One region of the Bacillus paramycoides genome, then DNA from elsewhere that is predicted to be linked to it. Evidence: a T-box and tRNA genes for the amino acid it is inferred to sense, from the RefSeq annotation. Region 1 holds a T-box; the other holds one or more tRNA genes.
The links. A T-box is a leader RNA that pairs with one kind of tRNA and senses whether it is charged. The one in region 1 lies ahead of pheS (phenylalanine--tRNA ligase subunit alpha), so its partner is inferred to be a tRNA-Phe.

Region 1 (6,921 bases):
CTACTTCGTATAAAGCAACGCTATCGTTTTTACGTGCAACGTTGTATGAAACTGCTTCTAACAATTGTGGCACTAGGCTTAAACGAAGTTGGCTGCGTTCTTCACTCATTGGAAGCGCAAGACCTACAGGTGCTTTTTCGTTTGGCTCAACCATATATTGTTTCGCTTTGTCAGCGCTTGTTAATGAATATGTGATCGCTTCATATAAACCAGCACCTTCTAAGAAGCGACGTACTTTACGACGTTTCGTCTGTGCTGATGTTAATTTACCACGAGTCATTGTTCCAGAAGGTAATGTAACTGGAATATGGTCATAACCGTATAGACGGCCCACTTCTTCTACTAAGTCTTCTGAAATTGTAATATCAGGACGACGTGCTGGTACATTCACATGGAATGTTCCTTCTACTTCTGTGAATGGGAATTTTAAGTTTGTGAACATTGTACCCATTTCACTTGCAGAAATATTTGTACCTAATACACGGTTTACTTTTTCAGCAGTAACAGATACTGTACGCTCTTGTACTTGTAAGTTGTCAGCTTCTACTACACCTTCAAGCGCTTCTCCGCCAGCGTATTTCGCCATTAAAGCAGCTGCATGTTGAATTGCTTCAAACGTACGCGTTGGGTCGATTCCTTTTTCGAAACGTGCACTTGATTCACTGCGAAGACCTAAGTCTTTTGATGTACGGCGCACTGTTTGACCCGCAAAGTATGCAGATTCAATTAAAACGTTTACTGTCTCGTTTGTAACTTCAGAATCAGCTCCACCCATTACACCAGCAACAGCTAAAGCTTTTGTGCCGTTTGTAATTACAAGATGGTGATTTTGTAACGTACGCTCTTGATCATCTAACGTTTCAATTTTTTCGCCTTCTTTTGCAAGACGAACAACGATTTCTTTTGAACCTAATTTATCGTAATCGAATGCATGTAACGGTTGACCGTATTCCATTAAAATGTAGTTTGTAATATCAACTACGTTGCTAATTGGACGAATGCCAGCTGTCATAAGGCGCGTTTGCATCCACATTGGAGATGGACCAACTTTTACGTTCTTCACCATTTTTGCAATGTATAATGGGTTTTCTTCTTTCGCTTCTACACTTACAGAAATGTAATCAGCAGTTTTTTCTGCTGTTTCTTGTAAGTCGATAGCTGGAAGTTTTACTTCACGACCGTAAATAGCAGCGACTTCATATGCAACACCTAACATGTTTAAGCAATCTGCACGGTTTGGTGTTAAACCAAGCTCAAGTACTTCATCATGTAAGTTTAAAATTTCAAGTGCATCTGCACCAACTTCAGCGTCACTTGGGAAGATGAAGATACCGTCTGCGTATTCTTTCGCAACTAATTTCCCGTCAATACCAAGCTCTTGAAGCGCACAAACCATACCGTGAGAAGCTTCACCACGTAGTTTTGCTTTTTTAATTTTGAAGTTACCAGGAAGTACAGCTCCAACTTTTGCAACTGGTACTTTTAAACCTTTTGCAATGTTAGCAGCTCCACAAATAATTTGAACTGGCTCTTCTTCACCGATATCGATTAAGCATTTGCTTAACTTATCAGCTTCTGGGTGTTTTTCACATTCTAATACGTGACCAACTACAACACCTTTTACACCTTTATTTAATACTTCAACACCTTCTACTTCAATACCACTTTTCGTGATTTTGTCTGCTAGTTCTTGTGCTGTTACATCTTTAATATCTACATACTCTTGTAACCAACGATATGATACGAACATACTTATCCTCTCCTTCCCTTACGCTCGTTTGAATTGTTGTAAGAAACGTACATCATTTGTATAGAAATGACGAATGTCATCTACGCCGTATTTCAACATTGCGATACGCTCTGCGCCCATACCGAATGCGAAACCTTGATATTCTTTTGAATCATAACCAGCCATTTTAAGTACGTTCGGGTGAACCATACCTGCGCCTAAAATTTCAATCCAGCCAGTTCCTTTACAAGTGCCGCAACCTTTTCCGTGACACATCATACAAGAAATATCCATCTCTACAGATGGCTCTGTGAATGGGAAGAAACTTGGACGAAGACGGATTTCACGATCTTCACCGAACATCTTTTTCACGAATACTTGTAGTGTACCTTTTAAGTCACTCATGCGAATGTTTTTATCGATTACAAGACCTTCAATTTGCATGAACTGGTGTGAATGCGTCGCATCATCGTCATCGCGGCGATACACTTTACCAGGACAAATAATTTTGATTGGGCCTTTTTCTTTGTTATTTTCCATCGTACGTGCTTGCACAGAAGATGTATGTGTACGTAGTAACGTTTCTTCTGTAATGTAGAATGTATCTTGCATATCACGCGCTGGGTGATTTTTCGGTAAGTTTAATGCTTCGAAGTTGTAGTAGTCTTTTTCTACTTCTGTTCCTTCAGCTACTTCATAACCCATACCGATGAATACATCTTCAATTTGTTCAACAACAGCTGTTAACGGATGGTGACAACCTGTTTCAACAGGACGACCTGGCAATGTAACATCAATTGTTTCATTAGCTAATTTTGCTTCGATTACTGCTTTTTCTAAATTACTAATTTTGTCGTCTAAGCGAGTTTGAATCGCTTCACGTACTTCATTTACTAATGCTCCCATACGTGGACGCTCTTCTGCTGATAATTTTCCCATGCCGCGTAATACTTCTGTAATTGGGCCTTTTTTTCCTAAATACGCTACGCGTACGTCGTTTAAGCCTTTTAGCTCTTTCGCTTCTTCAATAAGCTCTAACGCTTTTTGCTTTAGCTCTTTTAAACGTGCTTCCATTTTGGAACCCTCCTAATTTTAAAAATAAAAAAACCTCGCTCCCAAAAAGGGACGAGGTAAATTCGCGGTACCACCCTAAATTGACAGAACATGTCTGCCCACTCATTAGTTATAACGATCAATTCTGACCGGAACGCCTTTACATGTACATGGTCCTGGCGTCAACTCCAGAGGTGAATTCACTTCCGTCTACCATAAGAATGCTTTCAGTCTACGGCATTCTCTCCCTATATGGCGATTTTGTAAGCTACTCTTCTCTATCAACGTTTTTCGTTATTTAACTTTTAATATAATGTACTTCAACTTATTATAAGAAGTTTTTTATTTGTTCGCAACCGGGCTTTGTAAATAATACGTTAAAATCCCTGCTGCAACTGCAACATTTAATGATTCTGCCCCGCCGTAAATCGGAATATACAAGTTTTGATCCGTTTTCGCAAGAATTTCTTGGCGTACGCCATTTCCTTCATTTCCTACAATTAATGCAAAACTACCAGCTGGTGTTACTTCCCCGTACGGAACTCCATTTTCAAGAGCTGTTCCATATACAGGAACGTTATGTTCTTTTAGCTTGTCTACCCATTCTTCTAAGTTACCTTTTACAACTGGTAAGTGGAAAATAGAACCTTGTGTAGAGCGAAGCACTTTACTATTATATGCATCAACGCATCCTTCTCCAAGCACAACGGCATGAATACCAGCTGCATCAGCTGTACGAATAATTGTCCCTAAGTTACCTGGATCTTGCAGGCCATCTAATAAAAGAAACTTCCCATCAGCAAGAGCTACTTCCTTCTCATGCTTTTCACAAACAGCAAATACACCTTGCGTCGTTTCTGTTTCACGAAGTACTTTTACGATAGCTTCAGGTACGATATACATTTCTACATCATTAACTGTCCAATCTTTCGGAAGGTCTGTCTGATCTGAAACGATAAGTTCCGTTACAATTCCTGCCTTTAAAGCTTCCTCCACTAAGTGGAATCCTTCTACAAAAAATAAACCTTTTTTATCACGCTCTTTTTTCGTCTGCAGCTTTTTCCACTGCTTCACACGCGGATTTTGTACTGAATCAATGTTTTTCATAATATGTATTTCCCTCTCTTCTTGTCTTATCATTATAGCCTATTTTTCATACATATTTACATAAAAAAGAACAAAAACTAACGTCAGTTTCAATTCTGAAGAAGAGGTGAAAAGAATGAGTTTTAATTTACGCGGTGCTGTATTAGCAAATGTATCTGGTAATACACAAGATCAATTACAAGAAACAATTGTCGATGCAATTCAAAGCGGTGAAGAAAAAATGCTGCCAGGTCTTGGTGTTTTATTTGAAGTCATTTGGAAAAACGCTGATGAAAATGAAAAGCACGAAATGTTAGAAACACTAGAGCAAGGATTAAAAAAATAAGCAATTTGAAAATCACCTTTGCATAGGCCAAGGTGATTTTTTTACGGAAAAATTTTTTCTTCTCCTAAACATTTCTACTTTACTAACGAACTATGATGGAGTACAATGTTCAAAATACATTTAAACCGATCAATTTTTCTTTATAGACACCATAAGATAAAAGGAGTGAATGTTTTATGCATCGTATTACGCTTGAACAAATTTTTAAACACCATATTACACAAAAATACGTAAATCGTTCTGGGATGGTCCACGCGATCGCTGTCGCTTACCATGCGTTTCACTTAGCTAAAAAGCATCACGCCTCAGTCGATGCTGCGACAAAAGCCGGTTTCCTTCATGACATCGGACATCATACGTGGTACACAGGCGGCGAATGGGACTATGATTTATACAAAAAGAATGATATACACGCAATTAAAGGAGCAGAAAGAGCTCATAAATTGCTTATTAGATTAGGAGAACATCCGAAACTAGCAAAAGAAATTTCTATTGCGATTCTTCTTCATACAGATTCTTTCTTAGTACAACAAGAAATTGAAAGAACATCTCTGCAAAACATTATTAAATGGGCAGACGAAGCAGATGAAGAACCGGGCGGAGCGCATCATTATAGAACGATTTCTTATGAAAAAGCATTAAAAGCTATTCAGCAGTTAGATCGATTGGTAGAGCGCGAATTGCAAATAGAGCAATCAAAATTGAATAACAAGGCCGAACATAGTTATCAATGAGAAAGAGGCATCACTATAGGGTGATACCTCTTTTATTATTTTATGGAAAACACACCTGTATATGTAATATTTAAGTTTTACATCCAAAAATAAAATACTTTATACTTAAATATAAAAATATAAAGAGGTGATTTTACAAATGCAACCCGCTACACAACTTTCTAATAAACAGAAATACTCTATGTCATGGGGACAATTTATTAGCTCCGTTTTATTCGCTTTTTTCGGAACCGGACTTATTACTGTGTTCCTCGCAATGCCCTTAACAATTTATACAGCCGGTCTTACAGATAAAAAACAAATTGCCCTGTATGAATCTATCGTAAATACTGCAAGTATCGTATTACAACTAGCCGTGTTGTTATTCTTCATTTTTAAATTCGAACCCGCAAAAAAATTACTACTACAATCCTTTAACTTTAAAGCACTTAAAGAATGGCGTACATACGTATACTTACTTCTTTTCTTCGCTATAAACATTTTACTCAATTACATCTTGTTAAATTATGTGTTCCAAGACGCAACGAATCAGCAATCTTCCGCACTAAACTTAGATGTTTTTAAGCAGTATCAAATATTATTACTTCTCGGCTTCGCCATACTCACACCAATTTTTGAAGAGCTTATTTTCCGTGGTTTTATACTTCGCTTCTTCTCAGAACGATTTCCATTTTGGATTGCAGCGATCTTAACAAGCCTCTTCTTCGGTATCGCTCATACATACTCACTTGGAGTAATGGTCATTACTTTCTTTATGGGATTTTTAATGGCGATTTTATGTAAAAAAACAAAATCTATTATTCCAGCTATGTTATTTCATATTATGAATAATATGTTGGCGTTCTTGAATTAGAAAGAGGTATCCTCACGATACCTCTTTTATTAATTCGTATGATCACTTCTCATTTCTATCAATTTATACATATTTATTAATAATATCCAAAATAAACCTCATGCAGTAAAATATAACTGATTACATAGAAGGAGATTACATATGTTGAGCTTACTTTGGGTTGTTTATATGCCACTTCTTGTTTTATGCGGATTTTTCGGTGGTATTTTTTTAATTGTTACTAGCGTGAAACACCGTAAATTATTTGTCGGTTTAATGGGGCTACTTAGCTTTTCCTTTGTCACACTACCTTTTGTTTTTTGGGGCATGGGAGTGGAGAGCAATACACTCCTCCCTATTTCAACTCCTTTATATTGGATACTGTTTTCTTTAACTGGATTATTAGCAGGGGTAAGTGGAGTACAAGCAAAAATTAAAAGTATCCATAATATGGGACTCATTATTTTTATCGCTGGATTATTAGGGGTTATTTTCTGGGTACTCATGTCTGTAGGTGATTCATTCTATATATAACATTTTTTGAAACTCACAAATTGGAGGTAATACAGAAGTGTTCGGAATATTAACTTGGATGATTTTAGCTCTTACTTTGATGTTATGTGACTTCATCGTTGGCATTTTTTTAATTATTGCTGGTATTAAATGTCGTAAATTACTTACTAGTATAGCTGGTTTCATTAGCATATCGCTTATCGTTGTTCCTATCATTTGTATAGGTTCTGGAATAGATTTAGAGGGGATGGTTCCAATTTCGGGAACTTTATATTGGAGCTTCTTCTCTTTAGCTGGACTATTAGCTATTATAAGCGGAAGAAAAATATCAAGTATTCGTTCTATGGGGACGATTTTGTTTATAACAGGGCTATGCTCCGTAACGGGTTATCATCTTTTATATCTAACTGCATAAAAAACAAAAAAAAGCAGGGAAATTAATTCCCTGCTTTTTTATTTGGTTTATTGCCTGATGGTAAGAAGAACGATAACACCCAAGCAATACCTGCTAGTATCGTTGCAATTAAGAAGGCATCGTTAATACCGTTAATTGCAGATAGCTTTGAAATTTGTCCATATAATAGTTGCGTGCTCATCGCATCTCCTGCTTGGGCCGATCCAGCTAAGG
Region 2 (6,047 bases), 1.6 Mb from region 1:
CTAATGTGAAAACTGGATATGTAAAAGTTGATCAAGTAGCCTTACATACAAAAGATAACGCAAATAGCTCATCAATTGATACAATTCGCTTTAATACGAAAGTGAACATACTTGAAACAACTAATGGTTGGTATAAAGTGTCTGTTAATAATAAAGTAGGTTACGTACAAAAAGATTCTATTCTACTAAAAAACAAACTTCAATCTAATAATCAATATATCGTTAATGCCAATGCATTAAACGTTCGTTCTGAACCTAATTTAGAATCTTCAATTTTAGATGTATTACCAAATGGGAAATTCGTTACCATTGAAGAAGAACAAGGCGAGTGGTATAAAATTTTACATAATGGCAAAACAGGTTATGTACAAAAAGCATTCGTTTCTAATGGTTCACAGGCTTTAGTGAAAGGCCTCACAGTTCAAAATAATACGAAATACACAGTTGCAACACCTAAACTTAATGTACGTAGCAACGCTAGTACAAGTAGTGCACTGCTTGGTTCATTACAAAATGGTACACAATTACAAGTAGTAGAAACTGTAGGAACTTGGTATAAAATTCGTTTTGGTACAGGGTACGGATATGTCGCAAAACATTATGTGGTGCAAAACCAAACGCAATCACAAGCTCAAACGGCTCAACCTACTTCCATTCCAGCAGTTTTCAAATTCCCTACACAAGGAAAAATTAGCTCAACCTTTGATATGCGCTGGGAACAAATGCATTATGGTATAGATATTGCAGCTCCAGGTAACGTCTCTATCCAAGCGGCGGCGGCAGGTAAAGTTGTGAAATCATATTATTCAGCTAGCTATGGCAATGTTGTGTTCATCGCCCATCAAATAAACGGGAAATTATATACAACAGTCTATGCTCACATGAAAGATCGCACTGTACAAGCTGGTGATCAAGTACAAGCTGGACAATTAGTAGGTCATATGGGAAACACAGGTCATTCATACGGGCAACATCTTCATTTTGAATTACACAATGGAGAATGGAATTTTGAAAAAACAAATGCAGTAAACCCACTGCCATATTTAGTTAGGTAAATTGTATGCCACGCAATATCAATATACCTCTCTTAATTGAATACTTAGCCTTTTTAGGTTTAATCTGTTGTTTAATCATTTACAATACAAATACTGTATTTCTGTCTATTATCATTGCTTTTGTTGCTTTAGAAATTATGATGGAATCTTTTCAAGTTCAACTAAAACAAAAAATTGCCCATATTTATAATGCCATCTTTCTATTAAGTGCCCTAATAGCAAATATTATTAGTAATGGTTTTTATTTATCTACCGTATTTCCTGTATTTTTTATGGCTGTTTTATTATTCATAGCTAGATACATTCATGTTCCTAATAACAAAAAACACGAACAAGAAGCTTAGAAAGAGGAGACACTGTGTATCAATCTTTCAAAGATAATCCGCTAAAATATATATTGAATTTATACAAAAAAACAAATACTTTTTTTGGTATACAAGGAAGCTATACGGCACAATTTCTCCTTTATGGAATGTTATTTCTCGTCTTAATTACATTCTCCTTACTTTTCTATATAAATTAAAAAGGATCTCACAATTGAGATCCTTTTTAATTTATATAGAAAATGCTCTTTATCCGCAAGCATATTTTTCATAAATAAAGCTAAGATTATATTTTTTCTCTAAGCTCATTCTTTGTTCATCATCACACCAATAGAACAGAATATCATGAATCGTTGCATAACGCTTATTTTTAAGAAATAGTTTAAAGAATGATGGTAAACAATCATGTAATTGTATAAATATATAATTGCGTAATATTTCTTCTTTATATTCAATGCCCTTACAAATATACAATAATTCTTCACAATAATACGCATGTTGTGGAACTTGAATCATTTCGAAAAATGGCACATATGATAATAGTTTTCCGATGAAATGATCATATCGATCCATTATTCCTATCGTCATGTGCTCCATCATATCTTTCATTACATATAGATAATCATCTACATGAGTAGTCTTGAGTGGGTCTAATCGATCTGAAATTTGAGAAAGTACAGCTCTTTGACAAGCTAACACCGCTTGACTAGGTCCATAGTATGATAGGAAGTCTGTACACTTACGATATTTTCGTAATAAGTCATGTGTATATAAGTCATATACAAAAGTATTACAATACATTGCTAGACTCATCATATCACTATTTAATTGCTCTTTTGATAGAGATTTAGCTCTCTTACACATATAAAAGAATGTAAATTCTAATACTTCTTTATGGGATAATAGATGTTTACAGTCCATTATACATTTCTCATTAAATTTAACTCTATCCCAAATTTCTACATCTTCATCAGTTAATTCACCAATACGATATTTAATAATTAAATAGTTTAAAGCAACCGCTTGTGTCAAAAGATCCCACGTTTCATATTCCAATGAAGTGTGAACAAACTCAGCTAGGCCTTGATTTACCATAAAAGTATTCGCTTCTTCATACCAGCCAATCTCTTGGCATAAACGAAGAATACGTACTAAAGTTGGAATTTCATCTTTATGAAACTGTGGTAAATTTTTTGCTTTATCCATTCCATATACGATAAATGCCGCTAAATTTTCTTCTTTATAAAATTCTTTTTCTTTCCACACTAATATAGTTCTTTCTTTCCCTTCACCTTTTGGATGACAAGGTACAAGTAAAGAAAATAATTCAGCGAAATTATTTGGTTCTATATATGTATCTGTAACCAAATTCCAATTTGGATCGCGCTGTATAACCCTCATATAATTCCCCTTCCCTTTTGTCTACATAGGAAATATTAATCCATTATTAAATCATTAATAATAAATATTGTTATATTCGAAATCCCTCATAATACTTATATCTATCAGTATATCATTTTTTCTCTTATTTAAAATTAGGAATGACAAATTTAAATAAACTGTCGAAATTGCTAACTGTATACTTATTATATAATGGCTCAGATACATCATGCTAACATATTAGCTTAACCCTATATACTAGAATAATGTATCTGATTTTTATACGTAACTTATTCCACTAATTAAAGTCTCACTTCATTCCGTATGCTCTGATATTTCACTTAAAGCAAATCCCGCTTGATCATCTGCCGATTCTTTTATAGCTAAATCTCCTAGTGCTAACATCCCAACGAGTTGACCACTCTCAACTACTGGCAATCGTCTAATTTGATACTGTGCCATTAACTCTGTAGCCTTTTCAATAGGATCATCTGGAGAAACTGAAACAATGTTTGTTGTCATTACATTTGTAATTTTATTAGATCCAGGATGTTTTTCAGCAATTCCTCGAACAACTAAATCTCGATCCGTAACAAGACCAACAACTTGTTCATTTTCAACAACTGGGATCAATCCAATCGATTCTTCTTTCATCTTTACAGCGGCTTCATATACATTGTCTAACGGTGTACACTGTACAATATGAGTGCTCATCAAGTCTCTCACTCGTGTCATTTGTATCTCCTCCTTTTTATACATACCATAGCTTTTCCTAAATCCCTTTATTTATTTCAGGAAAATCAGTTGATAAAGGAGAATGAACGCACAATAAAAAAGAGTCAGCAATATGCTGACTCTTTTTTTTATGACCCGTACGGGATTCGAACCCGTGTTACCGCCGTGAAAGGGCGGTGTCTTAACCACTTGACCAACGGGCCATGGCTCCGCAGGTAGGACTCGAACCTACGACCGATCGGTTAACAGCCGATAGCTCTACCACTGAGCTACTGCGGAATAATATATATGGTGGGCCTAAATGGACTCGAACCATCGACCTCACGCTTATCAGGCGTGCGCTCTAACCAGCTGAGCTATAGGCCCATATACTTTACAGGGGCAGTAGGAATCGAACCCACACTGGAGGTTTTGGAGACCTCAGTTCTACCTTTAAACTATGCCCCTAAAGGATGCCGACTAGAGGACTTGAACCCCCAACCTACTGATTACAAGTCAGTTGCTCTACCAATTGAGCTAAGTCGGCATAAAAAAATGGTGGCTCGGGACGGAATCGAACCGCCGACACGAGGATTTTCAGTCCTCTGCTCTACCGACTGAGCTACCGAGCCAACATAAATGGCGGTCCCGACCGGGGTCGAACCGGCGATCTCCTGCGTGACAGGCAGGCATGTTAACCACTACACCACGGGACCATTTGGTTGCGGGGACAGGATTTGAACCTGCGACCTTCGGGTTATGAGCCCGACGAGCTACCGTGCTGCTCCACCCCGCGATGATAAAATATTTACTTTAGAAAAAATGGAGGAGGTAGAGGGATTCGAACCCCCGCGCGACTCTCGCCGCCTGTCGGTTTTCAAGACCGATCCCTTCAGCCGAACTTGGGTATACCTCCATGAAGGAAAAAGAAATATTATATTATTTATGTCTAAACCATTTAAAAAGAAAATGGAGGAGGTAGAGGGATTCGAACCCCCGCGCGATTCTCACCGCCTGTCGGTTTTCAAGACCGATCCCTTCAGCCGAACTTGGGTATACCTCCGAGACATATAATAAATAAAGTGGAGCCTAGCGGGATCGAACCGCTGACCTCCTGCGTGCAAGGCAGGCGCTCTCCCAGCTGAGCTAAGGCCCCATGTTTTTTGGGAAAATCGGGAAGACAGGATTTGAACCTGCGACCCCCTGGTCCCAAACCAGGTGCTCTACCAAGCTGAGCCACTTCCCGTTAATAAAAGCGCGCCCGAGAGGAGTCGAACCCCTAACCTCTTGATCCGTAGTCAAACGCTCTATCCAATTGAGCTACGGGCGCATATGGTGCCGAGGGCGGGGGTCGAACCCGCACGGTGGTCACCCACCGCAGGATTTTAAGTCCTGTGCGTCTGCCTGTTCCGCCACCCCGGCATGTCATATTGGAAATTGGAGCGGAAGACGGGATTCGAACCCGCGACCCCAACCTTGGCAAGGTTGTATTCTACCACTGAACTACTTCCGCAAGACATGTATGAGTTATTTTATTAAAAGTGCGGGTGAAGGGAGTCGAACCCCCACGCCAAAGGCGCTAGATCCTAAGTCTAGTGCGTCTGCCAATTCCGCCACACCCGCATATTTTGTTAAAATGGTGAGCCATGAAGGACTCGAACCTTCGACCCTCTGATTAAAAGTCAGATGCTCTACCAACTGAGCTAATGGCTCTTAATGGCTGGGCTAGCTGGATTCGAACCAGCGCATGACGGAGTCAAAGTCCGTTGCCTTACCGCTTGGCTATAGCCCATTAATTAAGAATGGTGGAGGGGGGCAGATTCGAACTGCCGAACCCGAAGGAGCGGATTTACAGTCCGCCGCGTTTAGCCACTTCGCTACCCCTCCAACATATATGGTGGAGGATGACGGGATCGAACCGCCGACCCCCTGCTTGTAAGGCAGGTGCTCTCCCAGCTGAGCTAATCCTCCATTTTGCCTGGCAACGTCCTACTCTCACAGGGACAAGGTCCCAACTACCATCGGCGCTAGAGAGCTTAACTTCCGTGTTCGGTATGGGAACGGGTGTGACCTCTCTGCCATCATTACCAGACTGTATTCATTTAAGACAAGAATCATTATAACTTATTTAACTTTGAAAGTCAACAAGTTTTTTTGTATTCTTTCAAAACTAGATAACATTTGCTTCATATTATATGGTTAAGTCCTCGATCTATTAGTATTCGTCAGCTCCACATGTCACCATGCTTCCACCTCGAACCTATCAACCTGATCATCTTTCAGGGATCTTACTAGCTTACGCTATGGGAAATCTCATCTTGAGGGGGGCTTCATGCTTAGATGCTTTCAGCACTTATCCCTTCCGCACATAGCTACCCAGCTATGCCCTTGGCAGAACAACTGGTACACCAGCGGTGCGTCCATCCCGGTCCTCTCGTACTAAGGACAGCTCCTCTCAAATTTCCTACGCCCACGACGGATAGGGACCGAACTGTCTCACGACGTTCTGAACCCAGCTCGCGTACCGCTTTAATGGGCGAACAGCCCAACCCTTGGGACCGACTACAGCCCCAGG

Region 2: it encodes a tRNA-Phe, which carries the amino acid that the T-box ahead of pheS (phenylalanine--tRNA ligase subunit alpha) is inferred to sense. The anticodon was not compared.

The regions. Positions count from the first base shown of each region.
Region 1 covers NZ_CP152427.1:4,410,996-4,417,916, forward strand. Annotated here, with positions in the region: gene pheT (phenylalanine--tRNA ligase subunit beta) at 1-1,750, opposite strand, end outside; gene pheS (phenylalanine--tRNA ligase subunit alpha) at 1,769-2,803, opposite strand; T-box leader at 2,848-3,076, opposite strand; gene AAG068_RS22840 (TrmH family RNA methyltransferase) at 3,125-3,922, opposite strand; gene sspI (small acid-soluble spore protein SspI) at 4,005-4,214, shown strand; gene AAG068_RS22850 (HD domain-containing protein) at 4,391-4,948, shown strand; gene AAG068_RS22855 (CPBP family intramembrane glutamic endopeptidase) at 5,088-5,801, shown strand; gene AAG068_RS22860 (DNA-binding protein) at 5,943-6,314, shown strand; gene AAG068_RS22865 (ammonia permease) at 6,352-6,708, shown strand; gene AAG068_RS22870 (DHA2 family efflux MFS transporter permease subunit) at 6,731-6,921, opposite strand, start outside.
Region 2 covers NZ_CP152427.1:742,536-748,582, reverse strand. Annotated here, with positions in the region: gene AAG068_RS03840 (SH3 domain-containing protein) at 1-1,055, shown strand, start outside; gene AAG068_RS03835 (hypothetical protein) at 1,061-1,399, shown strand; gene AAG068_RS03830 (DUF3965 domain-containing protein) at 1,628-2,779, opposite strand; gene AAG068_RS03825 (CBS domain-containing protein) at 3,074-3,493, opposite strand; tRNA gene AAG068_RS03820 (tRNA-Glu) at 3,625-3,696, opposite strand; tRNA gene AAG068_RS03815 (tRNA-Asn) at 3,698-3,772, opposite strand; tRNA gene AAG068_RS03810 (tRNA-Ile) at 3,783-3,859, opposite strand; tRNA gene AAG068_RS03805 (tRNA-Trp) at 3,870-3,940, opposite strand; tRNA gene AAG068_RS03800 (tRNA-Thr) at 3,947-4,019, opposite strand; tRNA gene AAG068_RS03795 (tRNA-Phe) at 4,029-4,104, opposite strand; tRNA gene AAG068_RS03790 (tRNA-Asp) at 4,113-4,188, opposite strand; tRNA gene AAG068_RS03785 (tRNA-Met) at 4,192-4,268, opposite strand; tRNA gene AAG068_RS03780 (tRNA-Ser) at 4,296-4,388, opposite strand; tRNA gene AAG068_RS03775 (tRNA-Ser) at 4,443-4,535, opposite strand; tRNA gene AAG068_RS03770 (tRNA-Ala) at 4,556-4,628, opposite strand; tRNA gene AAG068_RS03765 (tRNA-Pro) at 4,645-4,718, opposite strand; tRNA gene AAG068_RS03760 (tRNA-Arg) at 4,729-4,802, opposite strand; tRNA gene AAG068_RS03755 (tRNA-Leu) at 4,806-4,894, opposite strand; tRNA gene AAG068_RS03750 (tRNA-Gly) at 4,911-4,985, opposite strand; tRNA gene AAG068_RS03745 (tRNA-Leu) at 5,015-5,095, opposite strand; tRNA gene AAG068_RS03740 (tRNA-Lys) at 5,110-5,185, opposite strand; tRNA gene AAG068_RS03735 (tRNA-Gln) at 5,190-5,264, opposite strand; tRNA gene AAG068_RS03730 (tRNA-Tyr) at 5,276-5,359, opposite strand; tRNA gene AAG068_RS03725 (tRNA-Val) at 5,368-5,443, opposite strand; rRNA gene rrf (5S ribosomal RNA) at 5,449-5,564, opposite strand; rRNA gene AAG068_RS03715 (23S ribosomal RNA) at 5,668-6,047, opposite strand, start outside.